2 regions of the Kitasatospora sp. NPDC051914 genome follow, and region 1 is predicted to be linked to the other one. Evidence: riboswitches for the same ligand, from Rfam matches in the RefSeq annotation. Region 1 holds a riboswitch; the other holds the start of a gene.
The links. Region 1 has a riboswitch for thiamine pyrophosphate ahead of AB0M03_RS16825 (cytosine permease). Riboswitches for the same ligand answer to the same signal wherever they lie in the genome.

Region 1 (4,742 bases):
TGCGCGGCAGCAGCCCGAAGCGGTCCAGCAGCCGCACCAGCTCGGCCTCCGTCCGGCCCGCGTGGCGGGTGGGGTGCTTGGTCTCGATCGCCAGCTCCACCGGGCGGCCGGCCTCGGCCACCAGCTCCAGCAGCCCCTCCAGGGTGAGGATCGAGCTCGGCCGCGGCGTGCCGGGCGAGTGCCAGGAGCCGAAGTCCAGCTCGGAGAGCTGGGCCAGGGTCATGGCGGAGACCACGCCCCGGCCGTCCGAGGTGCGCTGCACGGTGCGGTCGTGGACGCACACCAGCCGGCCGTCGGCGGTCAGCCGGACGTCGCACTCCAGCCCGTCCGCGCCGTCCTCCAGCGCCCGGGCGTACGCCTCCAGGGTGTGCTCGGGCAGCGCGGCGGAGGAGCCCCGGTGGGCGATGACCTTGACCGCCCGGCGGTCCCGGGCCTGGCCGCCGGCGGCCGGGGCGGCCTGACGGAGTTTCTGAGTGTCCACATCAACACCCTACGAGTGGTCCGATGTCGGGACGGATTCGCCACGGAAAACCCGCGGTGAACAGCTCCGTCCGGCGCCCCGGCGGGGCTGCGCGGGTCAGGCCGCGGTGCGGTCCGTCCGGCGCGAGGTGAGCAGTGCCAGGGCCCAGGTTGCCAGGGCCGGCACCAGGAAGCCGAACAGCGAGGCCGAGGTCCACGGCTGCGGGGTGAAGTGCAGCGCCGACTGCAGGTCCTTCCAGAAGCCGGTCCACCAGTCCGCGATGCCGGTCGGCGCGATGAACTGGTAGGTGGCGAAGCCCAGCGCCCACGGCAGCAGCATCGGCCACCGGGACGGCGCGTCCTGCGAGGTGTTCCAGCCGTACCGGCCGGCGCCGAGGAAGTAGTCCACCGCCAGCACCGCCAGCAGCGGCACGAACACCGCGCCGATCAGGTACAGGAAGTTCGCGTAGGTGGCGTAGAACTCGCCCTCCTGGATGCGCAGCGCCAGCAGCGTCACCAGGACGCCGATGCCGCCGGTGAGCAGGCGCCGGTCCACCTTGGGCAGCAGGTTGTGGACGGACATCGCGGTCGAGTACACGTTCGCGAAGGACTGGTCGGTCTCCCGGATCACCAGCACCAGGAGGAACACCCAGCCGGCCGCGACGCCGGTGAACGAGGAGAAGATCTTCGAGGTGTCGCCGCCCGACTGCAGCAGCGCGATCAGGCCGAGGATGTAGCACCAGGCCTGCGCCAGCGAGTAGCCGGCGAAGGTGCCCCAGTACGCCGAACCGGGGGTGCGGGCGTGCCGGGTGTAGTCGGCGGCCAGCGGCACGAAGGAGATCGACACCGCGATGATCGCGTCCGTCGCGGACAGGAAGCCGTCCCAGTTGCCCGCACCCGGGTCCGGGAAGCCCTGCCGGCCCAGCTGGACGGTGAAGTACACCATCGCCACGCCGACCGCGACCGCCACGTACTTGCGCAGCACCGCGATCGAGCCCAGCGGCCAGATGGTCAGCACCGTGGTCAGCACGCCGGCCAGCAGCACGAACAGCCAGCGCCAGCCCTGGGTGCCGGCCACGGTCTGCGCGCCGCCCGCGATCACGATCAGCTCGAAGACGCCCCAGCCGATGCACTGCAGGATGTTCAGCACCGTCGGGACGTAGGAGAGGCGGGTGCCGAACAGGCCGCGCAGCATCGCCATGGCCGGCGCGCCGGTGCGGGCGCCGATCAGCGCCGCGACGCCCAGCATCGCCGTACCGATCACCGTGCCCGCGACGATCGCGGTCACCGCGGCGGCGAAGGAGAGTTCGTGGCCGGGGAGGCCGAGCACGGTGACCGCGCTCTGGAAGCCGATCAGGCTGACGCCGAGATTGGCCCACAGCGCGAACTGGGCGCGGAAGTCGAGCGTCCGCGGAGGGGCGGTGTCCAGGACGAGCGGCGCCTCGACGCGCCGACCGGCCTCGACACCGGGAACAGGGGCAGGCGAAACAGCCGTCATGGCCGATACTCCCTACGCCGGCATTACCCGGACAGGTTCAGGCGGTCAGCGCCCCCTCGTCCGGCCCGGAACGGACCCGGCCGGTCGATCGGCGCACTCTCAGCCTGGAAGGTCCAAGCTCCCGCGTGTTCAGATTGGGACGACAGGCTAGCCGGACCCGCCGGGAACGCCAAGGCCCGGAGGTTTCCGTTCCGTATCGCGGGACCGCGGGCCGACATCCGCGCGCCGCCGCCGTGCGGATCCGCTCCGGTGCAGGTCGGAGGCATCCTGTCAGGGACGCCTAAGGATTCTTAGACGTTCTTCAGGGGGCTCCTTACGGCAACCGAATCCGACATGCGAAACACTGTGGGCCAAGGTCCTGTCAGCTATGGAGGTCGTCCTTGAGCACCGAGCACGCGAGTGGATCCACCGGGCCGCAGGAGGCGCAGCAGCAGCCCTCCGGCGAGCCCCGTACGGTGGTTCCGGCTCCCGACACCGCGGCGGCCGACGTGCCGCAGCCGGTCGTTGAGTCCGCGCCGACGCTCGCCCTCAGCAAGCTGAGCGAGCCGGCCCCGGCCGCGCCGTCCCCGTACATCGACGCGCCGCCGGCCGCCCCCGCGGCCCCCGCTTACATCGACGCCCCGCCGCCCGCGGCCCCGGCCGCGCCGTCCCCGTACATCGACGCCCCGCCGCCCGTGGTGGCGCCCCCCGTCCAGCCGCAGCCGGCCAACCCCTACGCGGCTCCGCCCGTCGCCTCCACCGACCCGTACGGCACGCCCTCGGCCCCGCCGCCGGCGCCGCCGATGCCCACCGGAGAGGTGCACCACCCCTTCGGCGCAGGCCACCCGGTCGGCGGCTGGGGGCACCCGGCGGGCGGCCCCGGCACTCCCGGTGCGGGCAACCCGGGCGAGCCCGGCGGCCCCGGCCACCCGTACGCCTCGGCCGGCAGCCAGCCCCCGCGCCGCAAGCGCGGCGGGATGGTCGCGCTGATCGCCGCGGTCGCCCTGGTGGCGGGCGTGGCCGGCGGCGCCATCGGTGCCGCCGTCACCGGCGACGACAGCTCCGGCGGCACCAGCCGCACCAGCACCACGGTCAGCGTCAGCGACAGCCGCAAGGTCACCGACCGCGCACCGGACTCGGTCGCCGGCATCGCCGCCAAGGCGCTGCCCAGCACCGTCACCATCAAGGCGCAGGGCTCGCAGGAGTCCGGCACCGGCACCGGCTTCGTCTTCGACACCGAGGGCCACATCCTCACCAACAACCACGTGGTCGCCCCGGCAGCCAGTGGCGGCAAGCTCACCGTCAAGTTCTCCGACGGCTCGTCCTACACCGCCTCGGTGGTCGGCCGCGCCCAGGGCTACGACGTGGCCGTGATCAAGCTCGACAACCCGCCGAAGGACAAGCTCAACCCGCTGCCGCTCGGCGACTCCGACAAGGTCGCGGTCGGCGACGCCACCATCGCCATCGGTGCCCCGTACGGCCTCGAAGGCACCGTCACCACCGGCATCATCAGCGCCAAGGACCGCCCGGTCGCCTCCGGCGACGAGACGGGTGCCCAGGCCTCCTACATGAACGCCCTGCAGACCGACGCCTCGATCAACCCCGGCAACTCCGGCGGCCCCCTGCTCAACGCCTCCGGCGCGGTGATCGGCATCAACTCGGCGATCCAGTCCAACACCAGCGGCTCCGGCCGGGCCGGCTCGATCGGCCTCGGCTTCGCGATCCCGATCAACCAGGCCAAGTGGGTCGCCGAGACGCTCATCAAGGACGGCCAGCCGGTCTACGCCATCCTCGGCGTGCTCCGCAACGACGACTACAAGGGCGACGGCGCCCAGATCCAGACCGCCGCCGTCCAGGGCACCCCGGCCGTCACCCCCGGCGGCCCCGCCGACCAGGCCGGCCTCAAGGCCGGCGACGTCATCACCAAGCTGGGCGGCATCCCGATCGACAGCGGCCCGACCCTGGTCTCCGAGATCTGGACGCACAAGCCCGGCGAGAAGGTCGAGGTCGAGTACACCCGCGACGGCAAGGCCGCCAAGACCACCGTCACCCTCGGCGAGCGCAAGGGTGACAACTGACCGCGTCCCGGAAACGGAGTGCACCGAACCCGCTCCGACCCGTTAGGCTGACCTCCGCCAGGAGGGTTGCCCGAGCGGCCTAAGGGAACAGTCTTGAAAACTGTCGTGGCCTCTGGTCACCGTGGGTTCAAATCCCACACCCTCCGCGCAGGTGGGTGAAACTGCCTGATCAGGGCGGGTGCCGTCAGCAAACCGGCACCCGCCCTTCGCGTTTCCCGTCCCGGACCGTCCCACTCGTGCACCCCTCCTGATCAGGGCGTGTGGAACACCCGTGGAACGGATTCGGCGTCCGACGAGCCGGGCCCTCGCCGTTGAGGAAGCGCTCGATCACGGCGTTGGCCTGCTCTTCCCGGCCATTGATCTGCCGGGACTGTTGCGGACCGTCACGGCGCAGTTCTGCCCGATCGAGCTGTCGTACGTCAGGAACGCGGTGCCATCCGCGAGCGACATCGAGTCGACGACGTGGTAACCCGAACCGCAGACCCCGTTGTAGTCGGTGGCCTGTGCCACCGAGGGGCGGCGACCACGGCGCCGGCGGTGGCGACCACTGCGACGCCCACGCGGGCGGGAGTCTGCTTGATGCTCCGCTGCACGAGCGTCGACGCTCCGCACGTGACGGTGGATCAGGTAGTGGGTGGTCGTGCGCGATCCCGCGCTATTACGGCGGTGTTGTCGCGGTCTTCGCCGAAGCCCGGCTCCGGTACGCCGGTACGCGCACCGGCGACCGG
Region 2 (4,742 bases), on a different contig from region 1:
TGGCCATGCCCCCGACGGCAATGCGGCGATCCACCCGGTACCGGCCGTCGAGCAGGGCACCGATCAGGGGGTCGTCGAGCGTCATGTCCACCCGAGGAGTGTAGGGCGCAGGGGTGACCCTCGGCTCGGGACGGCGCGGCCCCGGGCCGGGTTGTGCCGATGTTGAGACATGCGGTGGCGCCCCCGGGGGCGCGGGGTGCCCCGGAGCGTTAGAACGCCGGGTGCTCGCGGGTGTCGAGGTGGGCGCGGCCGGCCATCTGGGAGGACGCCTCGGCGTGGAAGCGGCGCGGGATGCGGCCCGCGCGGTAGGCCAGGCGCCCGGCCTCCGCGGCGCGCCGCATGGCGTCCGCCATCAGCACCGGGTCCTGAGCCCGCGTCACCGCCGAGGCCAGCATCACCGCGGAGCAGCCGAGTTCCATCGCCAGCGCCACGTCCGAGGCGGTGCCCGCGCCGGCGTCGAGGATCACCGGCACGCCCGCACTCTCCACGATCAGCTGGAAGTTGTGCGGGTTGCGGATGCCGAGGCCCGAGCCGATCGGCGAGCCCAGCGGCATGATCGCCGCGCAGCCGACGTCCTCCAGCTTCCGCGCCAGCACCGGGTCGTCATTGGTGTACGGGAGCACGGTGAAGCCGTCGTCGACCAGCGTCTCGGCGGCGTCCAGGAGTTCGATCGGGTCGGGGAGCAACGTCCGCTCGTCCGCGATCACTTCGAGCTTCACCCAGTCCGTGCCGAGCGCCTCCCGGGCCAGACGGGCGGTCAGCACGGCCTCCCCGGCGGTGAAGCAGCCCGCGGTGTTCGGCAGCACCCGGATCGCGTTGCGGGCCAGCACGTCCAGCACCGAGCCCTGGGTCGAGGCGTTGACCCGGCGCATCGCCACCGTGGTCAGCTCGGTGCCGGAGACCTGCAGCGCCTGCTCCAGCACGTCCAGGCTGGGGGCGCCGCCGGTGCCCATGATCAGGCGCGAGGTGAAGGTGGTGTCCGCGATGGTGAGCAGGTCGTCGGCCATCGTCAGCCTCCCTGGACGGCGGTGAGGATCTCCACCCGGTCGCCCGCGCCGAGCACGGTCGCCGGCCAGGCCCCGCGCGGCACCACGGCCTCGTTGACCGCGGCCGCCACCCCGGTGTTCGCGGCGCTGACCTCGGCCACCACCTGGGCCAGCGTGGTGCCCGCGGGCAGCTCGCGCGGCTCGCCGTTGACGGACAGGGGGACGGGCGCCGGTTCGGTGTTCAGCATGCGAGGGCCTTCGAGTGGAAACGGTCGGGGGAGAAGGGGGCGGCGAGTCCGGGGACGCTCCCGGTGGCCAGGTACTCGCCGAGCAGGTCGGCGGTCACCGGCGTCAGCAGCACCCCGTTGCGGTAGTGCCCGGTGGCGGCGACCAGCCCCGGCAGCGCGGTCGGGCCGAGCAGCGGCGCGTTGTCGGGCGAGCCCGGGCGCAACCCGGCGCCGGTCTCCACCAGCGGAAGCTCGGTCAGACCGGGTACCAACTCGTGTGCGTCGCGCAGCAGTTCGTAGACCCCGCCGGCGGTGACGGTGGTGTCGAAGCCCTGCTCCTCGCTGGTCGCGCCGATCACCAGCTCGCCGTCCGCCCGCGGCACCAGGTAGATGTGCTGCCCGCGGACCACCGCCCGCACGTTGCGCGACAGGAACGGCCGGTACGCCGGCGGCACGTGCAGCCGCAGCACCTGGCCCTTCACCGGCCTGACCGGCGGCAGCACACCCTCCGGCAGGCCCGGCAGCAGGTGGCTGCGGCAGCCCGCCGCCAGCACCACCCTGTCGCCCGCGAGCTCCTCGCCGCCGTCGGTGCGCACGCCCGCCGCCCGGCCGTCCTCGACCAGCAGTTCCCCGGCGCTCGCCCGGTGCAGCACCACCCCGGCCCGCTCGCAGGCCGCGACCAGGGCGCGGGCCAGGCGCCGGCCGTCGACCTGGTGGTCCCCGGTGACCAGCAGCCCGCCCCGGACGCCCGGAGCCAGCATCGGCTCAAGTCGGCGGCACTCCCGCCCGGTCAGCCACTGCGAGTCCAGGCCCAGCCGGCCCTGGAAGGCGTGCAGTTCGCGCAGTTCCTCGCGGTCGTCCGCGTCCAGCGCCACCGCGAGCGTGCCCGTCCGCCGGTACCCGGTGTCCAGGCCCGTCGCCTCGGTCAGCTCGGCGGCGAACGCCTCGTACCGCTCGTTCGACGCCATCCCCAGGCGCAGCAGCGGCTCCTCGCCGTACTGCAACTCGGTGACCGGCGCCAGCATGCCCGCGGCGACCTGCGCCGCACCGCCGCCCGGGGCGGGATCGACCAGCGCCACCGACAGGCCGCGCTGCGCCGCCCGCCAGGCGACGCCGAGCCCGATGATGCCGCCGCCGACCACCAGCACGTCGGAATGGGACCGTGCCACGTCGCTGATTCTCCCTTCGCCGGCATGACCCGGATCAGGTTCGGACGGTCGCAGGCCGCTCCAGCCCGCCTCTCAGCCCGGTGCACCGGGCTCCCGTGTGGTGTGCACCCACCATAACGCCGGGTGTCGCCCACCCCGAAAGGGCGTACACGGGCTGGACACCCCGGCCGATAGGGTGGCCGCCGTGGCAGAGCTGAACAGCACGGACCGGGTCGTCGTCGTCGGCACCGGCATGGCCGGCGCGCAGTGCGCGCTCGCACTGCGGCAGGGGGGATTCGGCGGCCGGGTGGCCCTGGTCGGCGACGAGCCGCACCGCCCCTACGACCGGCCGCCGCTGTCCAAGGACGTCCTGCTCGGCAAGACCGACAGCACCGCCTTCGACATCGACTGGGAGGACCTCGGCGTCGAGCTGCTCCTCGGCCGCCGCGCCACCGGCCTCGAACCGGGCGTCCTGCACACAGACGCCGGCCCGCTCGACCACGACGCCCTGGTCGTTGCCACCGGCGCCGAGGCCGTCGAACTGCCCGGCGCGGCCGGCGCCCGGCTGCTGCGCACCGTCGACGACGCCCTCGCGCTGCGCGCCGACCTCACCCCCGGCACCCGGATCGCCCTGGTCGGCGCCGGCTGGATCGGCGCCGAGACCGCCACCGTCGCCCGTCGGCTCGGCTGCCGCGTCACCGTCGTGGAGGCCGGGCCCGCCCCGCTGCCCGGCGCCCTGCCCGCCGAACTCGGCGCGCTGATGGCCCGCTGGTACGCGGACGCCGGCATCGACCTGCGCTGCGGCACCGGCGTCGCCGCCGTCGAGCCCGGCGGCCTGCTGCTCGCCGACGGCAGCCACGTCCCGGCCGACCACGTCGTCGTCGGCATCGGCGCCCGCCCCGCCACCGGCTGGCTGGCCGGCTCCGGCGTCGCCCTCGACACGAACGGCGCCGTCCTCGCCGACGAACGGCTGCGCACCACCGCCCCCGGCGTCTGGGCCGCCGGCGACTGCGTCTCCTACCCCTCCGCCCGCTCCGGCACCCGGCTCACCGTCCAGCACTGGGACCACGCCCTGCACTCCGGAGCCGCGGCCGCCGCCTCGCTGCTCGGTTCCGACGCCGCGTACGACCCGGTGCCGTACTTCTGGTCCGAGCAGTTCGGCCGCATGGTCCAGTACGCCGGGCGGCACGGCGACGCCGACGAACTCCTGTGGCGCGGCACGCCCGACGACCCCACCTGGTCGGTGCTGTGGCTGCGCGACGGCGCCCTCACCGCCCTGCTCGCCGTCGACCGGCCGCGCGACCTCAACCAGGCCAAGCGGCTCATCGACAAGGGCACCGTGCTCGACCCGGCCCGCGCGGCCGACCCCGAGGTGCAACTCAAGTCCGCCGCCGCCTGACCCGGCGCCCGGCCCCCGACGCCCGGCGGCCGTCCGGTCACGATCCGTCATCGGTCACCCGCGCCCGGTGCGGGCTGCGTGCACGCGGGGCCCGGCAGGTGGCAGTCTGGTGCCGTGAGTGAGATCGATCCCAAGATTGACGCCCTGGTCCCGGCCTGGATGTACCTGCCCGACATCTCCGAGCTGTGGGGGGTGCAGGTCACCGAGGTCCGCAACATGGTGAAGTCCAACACCCTGCTGGCCGTCCGCCGCGGGGAGAACAAGTCGCTGCAGGTGCCCGCGGCCTTCATCACCCCCGACGGCCCGGTGAAGCACCTCGTCGGCACCCTGACCGTGCTGCGGGACTCCGGCTTCAACGACGAGGAGATCCTCGAGTGGCTCTTCACCGAGGACCCGTCGCTGCCCGGCAGCCCCATCCAGGCCCTGCACGAGAACCGCGCCACCGAGGTCAAGCGCCGCGCCCAGGCGATGGCGCTCTGATGGCCGACCCGCGCGAGCTCCTGGCGGACGCCCGGCTGTACCTGTGCACCGACGCCCGGCGCGAGCAGGGCGACCTGCCCGCGTTCCTCGACGCGGTGCTCGCGGGCGGCGTGGACATCGTCCAGCTCCGCGACAAGGGTCTGGAGGCCCGCCAGGAACTCGAGTACCTGGAGGTCTTCGCCGACGCCGCCCGCCGCCACGGCAAGCTCTTCGCCGTCAACGACCGGGCCGACGTCGCGCACGCCGCACGGCCGCAGGTGCTGCACCTCGGGCAGGACGACCTGCCGGTGCCGGCCGCCCGCGCGATCCTCGGTGAAGGGGTCGTGATCGGACGGTCCTGCCACGCCGAGGCGGAGGTCGACGCCGCGATCGCCGAACCGGGCGTCGACTACTTCTGCACCGGCCCGGTCTGGCCCACCCCCACCAAGCCCGGCCGGCCCGCACCCGGCCTCGGCCTGGTCTCCTACGCGGCCAAGGCCGTGACGGACCGTCCGTGGTTCGC

Region 2: it holds a riboswitch for thiamine pyrophosphate, as region 1 does, so the genes downstream of both, thiO (glycine oxidase ThiO) here and AB0M03_RS16825 (cytosine permease) in region 1, are expected to answer to the same signal.

Annotation. Positions count from the first base shown of each region.
Region 1 is NZ_JBFAXX010000022.1:96,759-101,500, reverse strand. It holds gene AB0M03_RS16830 (glycerophosphodiester phosphodiesterase family protein) at 1-406, opposite strand, end outside; gene AB0M03_RS16825 (cytosine permease) at 578-1,957, opposite strand; TPP riboswitch at 1,950-2,092, opposite strand; gene AB0M03_RS16820 (trypsin-like peptidase domain-containing protein) at 2,338-4,014, shown strand; tRNA gene AB0M03_RS16815 (tRNA-Ser) at 4,075-4,160, shown strand; partial or broken gene AB0M03_RS16810 (spore-associated protein A) at 4,378-4,521, opposite strand.
Region 2 is NZ_JBFAXX010000007.1:119,948-124,689, forward strand. It holds gene pknB (Stk1 family PASTA domain-containing Ser/Thr kinase) at 1-85, opposite strand, end outside; gene AB0M03_RS07245 (thiazole synthase) at 210-1,007, opposite strand; gene thiS (sulfur carrier protein ThiS) at 1,010-1,234, opposite strand; gene thiO (glycine oxidase ThiO) at 1,228-2,382, opposite strand; TPP riboswitch at 2,377-2,489, opposite strand; gene AB0M03_RS07260 (FAD-dependent oxidoreductase) at 2,615-3,760, shown strand; gene AB0M03_RS07265 (Rv2175c family DNA-binding protein) at 3,875-4,240, shown strand; gene thiE (thiamine phosphate synthase) at 4,240-4,742, shown strand, end outside.